2 regions of the Nocardia sp. NPDC006982 genome follow, and region 2 is predicted to be linked to the other one. Evidence: riboswitches for the same ligand, from Rfam matches in the RefSeq annotation. Region 2 holds a riboswitch; the other holds the start of a gene.
What was found. Region 2 has a riboswitch for cobalamin ahead of metE (5-methyltetrahydropteroyltriglutamate--homocysteine S-methyltransferase). Riboswitches for the same ligand answer to the same signal wherever they lie in the genome.

Region 1 (4,716 bases), on a different contig from region 2:
TTCGAGTCCAACAAGATCGAACAAGCCCCGATCGGACTTTCCACCTATGGACTGCTCGCGCTGGGCGGCAAGGCTGGAACAACCTAATGCGGCGTCATCGAGCGCCTCATCGAATAAACCGACGGGCCGTTCCCCCTGACCGGCGAGGGGCTGAACACAGTCTCATCCGGGAAGGTTCAGGACTTTCCGAAGGAAGGCTTCGACCTCGGTGCGGTAGCGCTCGGGTTGGTCGTCGTGCACCAGATGGCCCGCGCCCGGGATGCGGACGTAGACGGCGTCCGGGTGGACGTCGGCCATCTGCCGCATCTGGCCCTCGGGGGTGATGGTGAATTCGCCCTCGATCAAGAGAACGGGCGCTTCGACCGCGCGCCATTGCGCCCAGAAGTCGCGGGTCCCCCACTCCTCGGAGATATCACGGAAGGTGGCGACCGAACCGTGCAGGCGGTAGCCGTCGGGGCCGTGCTCGAAGGAGTCGAGGAAGTAGCGACCGGCGACCGGGCCGAAGTAGTCCAGCACCGCATCCGCATCCGGAAACGGCTGCGGCCAGGACTCGATCATGGCCGCCCAGTTCGCGGCGGTGCGGCCGCGGAAGTCGGGGGCGATATCCTCGACCACCAGCGCGCGCACCCGCTCCGGATATCCCGCGGCGAAAACCCAGCCGTGCAGACCGCCCATCGAATGTCCGATGACCACCATGGGTTCGGAAATTTCGGCGGTGGCCGCGGCGAGGTCGTCGATGAAGGCCTCGGTGGTCAGTTCCACGGGCGCGGGACGACCGTGACCGGCCGCGTCGAAGGTATAGACATGGCCGAACTTGCGCAGCCAGTCGAGGTGATCGCGCCAGGTGCGGGCACTGCCCATCAGTCCGTGCAGCAGCAGGATCGGCACCCCTGCTCCGCCTTCGTCGTACAACACTGTGACATTTTGCAGCGCCTGCGCGCTGCGTGTTCGCGGCCCCCTGGTGTCTCGCATCCGACCCTTTCGTGCGACCTGCAAGCAGTCGCTAGCGGCGCAGCCGAGACTCGCGACTTGGTCGCATGCGCTTCGGCCGCTCGGCTGTAACGATGGCCGCGCCTTCGCGCGGACGCGAGACGGGCCGCGAACTTCGCTCGTAAGACTCGCTCCGTGGTAGCCGAGTTCATCGGCGAACGTATTGTCGATCCCATGGCTGTTGTGAAGATCAATGCGATCGAGGTTCCGGAGGGCGCGGGCCCCGAGTTGGAGAAGCGATTCGCCCATCGCGCGCACGCGGTCGAGGGCTCGCCGGGCTTCCTCGGCTTCCAGTTGCTGCGGCCGGTGGCCGGGGAGAACCGGTACTTCGTTGTCACCCAGTGGGATTCGGAGGAGTCGTTCGCAGCGTGGCGGGACGGACCCGCGCGCGAGGCGCACGCCGGCGAGCGGCAGAAGCCGGTTTCGACGGGTGCCTCGCTGCTGGAATTCGAGGTCGTACTGGACGTCGCGGCCAAGTCCGCTTCCTGAAACCGCTGGACAGACGCGGCGCGCGACTCGCCCATCCCGGCCTGGGCAAGTTACCCGCCGTGTTGACGGCGGGCGTGCACAGATGTCACAGTTCGAAATGACAAACGCGAGGGTGACGCGGTAATTCGGTGAAATTCCGGAGCGGTCGCGCCACTGTGTTCTTGCACCGAGTCCTTGGTGCCGGAAAGCCAGACACCGGCACCCTTGCACCGAACAACTCACGGGACGCGCATCCCTAGGAGGACTCGAATGGCTATCGCGCATTCACCGAGTCGGGCAACTGATTCACTAGGCACGCTGCTCATCGCAGTGGGCGTCGTTCTTCTCGCATTGCTCACGCTGTACCTGGTCGGCTTCGACCAGGGCGTCATCTCGCGCAGCGGGATGTACCTGCATGAGCTCATGCACGACGGACGTCACCTGCTCGGTGTGCCGTGCCACTGAGTACACCCACCCCGCCGACTCCGTCGGCTGCCGTCCCCCTGGGCGGATCCCTCAAGACCCTGCTGCTCCGTGGCCTGCTGGCCGGCCTCATCGCCGGTCTGCTGGCCGCGACAGTGGGCTATTTCGTCGGCGAACCCAAGATCGACGCCGCCATCTCCATCGAAGAGGCCAATACCGCCAAGGCCGCCGAGCACGCCCAGGAACCAGCCGGGCATACGCACGGTGACGAGGAAGAACCGCTGGTCAGTCGGTCCGGACAGAAGTTCGGGCAGTTCCTTGCGCTCGGACTCGCCGGGCTCGCGCTCGGGGCGATCTTCGCTTCGGTCGCGCATTTCGCACGCCGGTACACCACCTTGTCGGGGCCGAAGCTCGCGCTGGGATTGGCATCGGCCGGCTGGACCGCGATCGTGGCGGTGCCGTTCTTCAAGTACCCGGCCAATCCTCCCGCCGTGGGTGAACCGGACACCATCAACCAGCGCACCCTGCTGTGGTTGGCGGCGGTGCTACTCGGACTGGCTGCCGTGGGTATCGGGCTCTACGTCTACAAACTGCTTGCCGCGCAACTCGGTACGGTCCGGCTGATCGCCGGGGTCGCGGCGTTCGTCCTCATCGTCGTACTCGGGTACGTCCTGTTGCCCGGTGTGAACGAGGTGAAGGACGACTTCCCGGCCGTCCTGCTATGGCAGTTCCGTGCGACATCGCTCGGCGAGACGGCCACCCTGTGGGCCTGCCTCGGCCTCGGTTTCGCGACGCTCACCGAATTCGCCACGCGCGATAGCACTCCGGTACGAGAAACAGCCGCTACCGCAGGCTGATCCGGAGTTCGGACCGCGAAGGGCAGTGTCGGTCGTATGACCGGCACTGCCTTTTCCGTACGGCCGCGAACCGACCCACCGCGCTCGGTTTCCGTGGCATTCACCGGCCTCGTGATCGCGCTGCTCTGCGGCCTCGGCGAGGCCATCACCTACACCGCCGTGCAATTGGACCGCTCGAATGCCGATATCGGCTCGCTCGCAACAGGTTTGGGCGTTCGCGGCGGCATTTATCTGGTGGTTCTCGGCGTTGCCGTCCAGATGACGCGCGGTGCCCGCTGGGCCAGGCTGGTGCTCACCTTCGGCATCGGCGTAATCGGCCTGGCCTCGCTGATCATCGAACCACTGGCAGCCACGTTGTCCACCAAGCAAATCGGCGACCTATTCGACAACCTCACCGCATCCGCGGTGATCACCGGAACCTTCCGCGCCGGACACATCCTGGCCGTCTTGGTCGCCATCCCCGCCATGTACCACCCGACCGCGCGCCACCACTTCCGGCGCATCTAGATGCGCCTCGCATACCCAGTGGCTATCTCGCACAGGCTATTCGGTATGCGCAGTAGTCACCAGGTATGCGACGGACTCACTGCCACCGGGGCCGGACCAGGCCGGATTCGTAGGCCATGACCACGAGTTGGGTGCGGTCTCGAGCGTCCAGCTTCATGAGGATGCGGCTGACGTGGGTGCGGGCGGTGGCGGGGCTCATGAAGAGGCGTTCGCCGATTTCGGCATTGGTGAGGCCCTCGGCCACCAGGGTCATGACCTCGCGCTCGCGGTCGGTGAGTTCGGTGAAGGCGGCGGGCGGGGGTTGTTTGGCGTGCGCGGAGAATTCGGCGATGAGGCGGCGGGTGACGCCGGGTGAGAGCAGGGCGTCACCCGCGGCGACGACTCGGACGGCGCGGACGAGGTCGGCGGGTTCGGTGTGTTTGACCAGGAAACCCGTCGCACCGGCGCGCATTGCTTCGAAGACGTATTCGTCGAGTTCGAAGGTGGTCAGCACGACCACCTTCACCTCGGCGAGTTTCGGATCCTCGGCGATCATCCTGGTGGCGGCAAGGCCGTCCAGGACCGGCATTCTGATATCCATCAGGACCACGTCGGGGGTCAGGCTGCGGGTCATGCGGACGGCCTGTTCGCCGTTGTCGGCCTCGCCCACCACCTCGATGCCGTCCTGCGCATCGAGCAGGGCGACGAAACCGCCGCGCACCAGGGCTTGGTCGTCGGCAACCAATACCCGGACAGGCCCACCCGCGTCCCTCGAACCGCCGCCGTTCATCGCGCCTCCTCCTGAGCCCCCACCTGGGACGGTAACCGGGCCACCACGCGGAATCCGCCACTGGGCCGCGGACCCGCGATGAGCTGGCCGCCGAGGGCGTGTGCGCGCTCGCGCATGCCGAGAATGCCATTGCCGCCGCTCGCTCCGGACTTCGATTGTGTGCCGGTGGCGCGAGCGTTGTCGATGGTGATCTCGACCGAATCGGCGGCATAGCGGATGGTCACCGCGGCCGGTGCGCCGGGTGCGTGGCGGACCACATTGGTCAGCGATTCCTGGATGATGCGGGCCGCCGCCACATCGACGACGCTGGGCAGTTTGTGCGCGGTGCCGATAATGCGGGTGTCGACCGTGAGACCGGCGGCGCGGGTGCGCTGCAGCAGTGCGTCCAGGTCCTCGATGCTCGGGGCCGGGCTCCGCGGGGCGGGCGGCGGGGCTTCGACGCCGCGGGCATCCGAACTGTCTCGGTCCCGTTCGGAATCGGGGCATGCGGGCGCGGATTCCGGCTCGAGCTCCGAGTCGCGCACTTCCGCCGCACTGCCGCTGCGGATCGAGTGCAGCAGCGTATGGACCTCGGCCAACGCATCCTTACTCGCCGTTTTGATCGCCGCGAGCGCCGATTCGGCCTGTTCCGGCTTCTTGGCGAAGAGCTCCAGTGCCACCGAGGACTGCACATTGATCAGCGAAAGACTATGTGCCAGTACA
Region 2 (4,716 bases):
CGATTTCACCCTTGCGCAATGCCGCGCGTGCCAGCCGGATCGCCGAGGTCTGCGGATACGAGCCGATCGTCGTGGTCGGCAGCGCTGGCAACCGCAGCCGCTCGGCTTGCAATGTTCGTCGCTGTTCCGCGGGTGCCCGCCGAGTTGCATCCGCACCGAGCGTGTCCAGCCGCGCCCGCACCTGCGAATTGTTCAGCCGAGGATCGGTGCGCCTGTTGGCGAGGGCGGCACGGACCGTGGCCAATTCGTCGGCGATGGCCTCGGGTCCCGCGCTCAGGCCGGTCGCGAGCAACCGCACCTCGGCGACCTTCTCCGCACCGAACGCCAACCACGAACGCAGCCGCTCGTCGAGGCCGGTTTCGCTCGCCAAGGTGTATGGCACGTGCAGTAACGAGCAGGAACTCGACACCGCAACGGATTTCGCGCACCCCAGCAGCGTGCCGAGCGTCGCCAAAGCCTTTTCCAGATCGGCCCGCCAGACATTCCGGCCGTCGACCACACCCGCCACCAGCAGCTTGTTCGCCAGCGCCGGCACACCGGACAGATCGGCGTCAACCGTGAAATCCAGTGCGATACCTTCGATTTCGGTCTCGGCCAAGCCGCTCAACGCCGCACCTGGCCTGCCGAAGTACGTGGCAACCAGCAGCGCGGGGCGATCCGTCGGGGCCGACAGTTCGGCGTAGGTCCGCCGCACGAGTTCGACCTCGTCCTCGGTCAGGTCGGTGACCAAGATCGGCTCATCGAGTTGTACCCATTCCGCGCCCGCCGCGGCCAGCAGCCGCAACAGCTCCCGATAGAGCGGCACCAACTCGTCGAGGCGATCCAGCGCCGCACCGTCGGTCGCCTTCGCCAGCTTCAGGAAGGTGATGGGTCCGACCACCACCGGCCGCGCGGGCACCCCGAGCGCGAGCGCCTCCCGCAACTCGTCCAACACCTTCGATGGATCCAGCGAGAACGCCGTCTCCGGACCGATTTCCGGCACCAGATAGTGGTAATTGGTATCGAACCATTTGGTCATCTCCAGGGGTTCGACCGTGTCGGTGCCGCGTGCCGCCGCGAAATAGCGATCCAGCGGATCGGCGATTCCGGCGACTCTGGGCGGCAGCGCGCCGAGCAGCACTGCGGTATCGAGCACCTGGTCGTAATAGGAGAAGGTGCCGATAGGGATGGAATCAATTCCGGCGCTTTGTAATTCGGTCAGCTGATCGCGCCGCAGGTCGCGGGCGATCGTGTGCAGTTGCTCGGCGTCGATGCGTCCGGCCCAGTAGGACTCGGTGGCGCGCTTGAGCTCACGGTGCGGCCCCACCCGCGGGAGACCGAGAACCGTCGCGGTGAACGGGTTATGCGTAACAGTCACGAATTTCTCCAGTGCTGAGATCGAAGACCATCGCCCTACGAGCTAGCGGAGACCGAGTGAACGTGCCGGCGCACCGACGGAGCCCGACAATCGCACAGAGGTCCGCGCGCCCAATCCACGAGGCGGTGGCCGCCGGATACGGCGTATCCGACACGGCTGGCAGGTCTTCGGACTTGCGGGCACGGGCCTTCTGGCCGACCCCGTACGGGGCTCACCTACTGGCCGTCGCTTCCCGGGGCTGACCATTTCGAGCGACCTGCAAGCAGTCGCTACGGCTACCCAGTGCTGATGACGGCGGTCGTTCCTGCATACCGCTGCGGGACAGTCCCGGATTCTCACCGGGTTCCCTCTCGTCCGCGCACCGGTTACACCGATCCGCGAACTCGACTCCGTGACGCGACGTCGGGGCTCCATCTCGTCTACGCACGGCGAACCAGCTGCGCTAACCAGCATAGGTGGCCGCGCAATCGGATTGCACCGCACTCGGTGTATCGCGCGTTTGCGAAGTTGTCGCCAGATACGTTCGAGTCGACGGTGGCGCCTGCCCGCACTTGTGACCGCGGCGGACGGTGAGATGTGTCGGTGGGATGAACAAAACTTTGCAACTCTGCTAGGACTCGTTGTGAAGATTTCGTTAACGGGACTTCCCTGTCGGACTACGATTCCGGGGCGGGTACCTTAGTTCAATGTTCTCGAAAGTCTTGGTTGCCAACCGTGGCGAGATCGCCATCCGCGCCTTCCGCGCGGCCTACGAACTCGGCATCGGGACGGTCGCCGTCTTCCCGTACGAGGACCGCAACTCGGTCCATCGGTTGAAGGCCGCGGAGTCCTACCAGATCGGCGAAGAGGGGCACCCGGTCCGGGCGTATCTGTCGATAGAGGCGATCATCGAGGCGGCCAAGTCCGCGGGCGCCGACGCCATTTACCCCGGTTACGGCTTCCTGTCCGAGAACCCGGACCTCGCGGCGGCCTGTGCGCGCGAGGGCATCACCTTCATCGGTCCGTCGGCCGAGGTGCTCGAACTGGCTGGTAACAAGGCCCGCGCGATCGAGGCGGCGCGGGCGGCGGGGCTGCCGGTGCTGAAGTCCAGCGCGCCGTCGGCCGATGTGAACGAACTGCTCGCCGCATCCGAGCAACTGGACTACCCGATCTTCGTGAAGGCCGTCGCGGGGGGCGGTGGCCGCGGCATGCGCCGGGTCGCCGATCCCGCACAGCTGCGCGAATCGATCGAGGCCGCATCCCGCGAGGCGGAGTCGGCCTTCGGTGATCCGACCGTGTTCCTGGAACAGGCCGTTGTGAACCCGCGCCACATCGAGGTGCAGATCCTGGCCGACCAGCACGGCAATGTCATGCACCTGTTCGAGCGCGACTGTTCGGTGCAGCGCCGCCACCAGAAGGTGATCGAGCTCGCGCCCGCCCCGAACCTGGATCCCGCATTGCGGATGCGCATCTGTAACGATGCCGTGGCCTTCGCCCGCCAGATCGGCTACAGCTGCGCGGGCACCGTCGAATTCCTGCTCGACGAGCGCGGCAACCACGTCTTCATCGAGATGAATCCGCGCATCCAGGTCGAGCACACAGTGACCGAGGAGATCACCGATGTCGATCTGGTGCAGTCCCAGCTGCGCATCGCGGCGGGGGAAAGCCTCGAACAGCTCGGTCTGAGCCAGGACAAGGTCGCCATTCGTGGTGCGGCCCTGCAGTGCCGGATCACCACCGAGGATCCGGCCAACGGATTCCGCCCCGACACCGGCCGCATCACCGCCTACCGCACCCCCGGCGGCGCGGGCATCCGCCTCGACGGCGGCGCGAACCTGGGCGCGGAGATCGGCGCCTACTTCGACTCGATGCTGGTCAAGCTCACCTGCCGCGGCCGCGATCTGCACGCCGCAGTGGCCAGGGCCAGCCGTGCACTCGCGGAATTCCGCATCCGTGGCGTCACCACCAATATCCCGTTCCTGCTCGCGGTGCTCGACGATCCGGACTTCAAGGCAGGCCGGGTCACCACCTCGTTCATCGATGAGCGCCCGCAGCTGCTGACTCTGCGCGGTTCGGCCGACCGCGGCACCAAGATTCTGAACTACCTGGCCGATATCACCGTCAACAAGCCGCACGGCGAGCGCCCGACCACGGTGTACCCGCACGACAAGCTGCCCGCCATCGATCTGAGTGTGCCGCCGCCGGACGGTTCCCGTCAGCGGCTGCTGCGCCTCGGTCCCGAGGGTTTCGCGCAGGCGCTGCGTGAGCAGAAGGCCGTCGGCGTCACCGACACCACCTTCCGCGACGCACACCAATCGCTGCTGGCCACCCGGGTGCGCACCAACGGTCTGCTCGGTGTCGCCGGACATGTCGCGCGCCTGACCCCGGAACTGCTGTCCATCGAGGCATGGGGCGGTGCGACTTACGATGTGGCGCTGCGCTTCCTGTTCGAGGACCCGTGGGAGCGGCTGGCCGCACTGCGCGAGGCGGTGCCGAATATCTGTCTGCAGATGCTGCTGCGCGGGCGCAATACCGTCGGCTACACGCCGTACCCGGAGCAGGTGACGCGCGCGTTCGTGCAGGAGGCGACCGACACCGGTATCGACATCTTCCGCATCTTCGACGCACTCAACAATGTCGACCAGATGCGTCCGGCCATTGACGCGGTGCGCGAAACCGGCACGGCCATCGCGGAAGTCGCGATGAGCTACACCGGCGACCTGTCCAACCCGGACGAAAACCTCTACACCCTCGACTACTACCTCAAGCTCGCCGAGCAGATCGTCGACGCGGGCGCGCACGTGCTGGCGATCAAGGATATGGCGGGCCTGCTGCGCGCTCCGGCCGCGGCGACCTTGGTCTCCGCGCTGCGCAGCAACTTCGACCTGCCGGTGCACGTGCACACTCACGACACCCCCGGCGGTCAGCTGGCCACCTACCTCGCCGCCTGGCAGGCCGGTGCCGACGCGGTCGACGGCGCGAGTGCCGCCATGGCCGGAACCACCAGTCAGCCGTCGCTTTCCGCGATCGTCGCGGCCGCCGCGCACAGCGAATTCGACACCGGTCTGAACCTGCAGAACGTCTGCGATCTGGAGCCGTACTGGGAGGCGCTGCGAAAGGTGTACGCGCCCTTCGAATCCGGGCTGCCCGCGCCGACCGGCCGGGTCTACACCCACGAAATCCCGGGCGGTCAGCTGTCGAATCTGCGTCAGCAGGCCATCGCACTCGGCCTCGGTGACCGTTTCGAAGAGGTCGAGGCGAAATACGCTGCGGCGGACCGACTTCTGGGCCGACTGGTCAAGGTCACCCCGTCCTCGAAGGTGGTCGGCGATCTCGCGCTCGCACTGGTCGGCACCGGCGTCGATATCGAAAGCTTCGCC

Region 1: it holds a riboswitch for cobalamin, as region 2 does, so the genes downstream of both, ACFYOW_RS34635 (CbtB-domain containing protein) here and metE (5-methyltetrahydropteroyltriglutamate--homocysteine S-methyltransferase) in region 2, are expected to answer to the same signal.

Annotation. Positions count from the first base shown of each region.
Region 1 covers NZ_JBIAFV010000011.1:254,961-259,676, reverse strand. Annotated here, with positions in the region: gene ACFYOW_RS34645 (alpha/beta fold hydrolase) at 163-915, opposite strand; gene mhuD (mycobilin-forming heme oxygenase MhuD) at 1,165-1,479, shown strand; cobalamin riboswitch at 1,545-1,698, shown strand; gene ACFYOW_RS34635 (CbtB-domain containing protein) at 1,729-1,923, shown strand; gene ACFYOW_RS34630 (CbtA family protein) at 1,914-2,738, shown strand; gene ACFYOW_RS34625 (hypothetical protein) at 2,775-3,245, shown strand; gene ACFYOW_RS34620 (response regulator) at 3,322-4,014, opposite strand; gene ACFYOW_RS34615 (sensor histidine kinase) at 4,011-4,716, opposite strand, start outside.
Region 2 covers NZ_JBIAFV010000004.1:227,555-232,270, reverse strand. Annotated here, with positions in the region: gene metE (5-methyltetrahydropteroyltriglutamate--homocysteine S-methyltransferase) at 1-1,357, opposite strand, end outside; cobalamin riboswitch at 1,498-1,738, opposite strand; gene ACFYOW_RS18070 (pyruvate carboxylase) at 2,044-4,716, shown strand, end outside.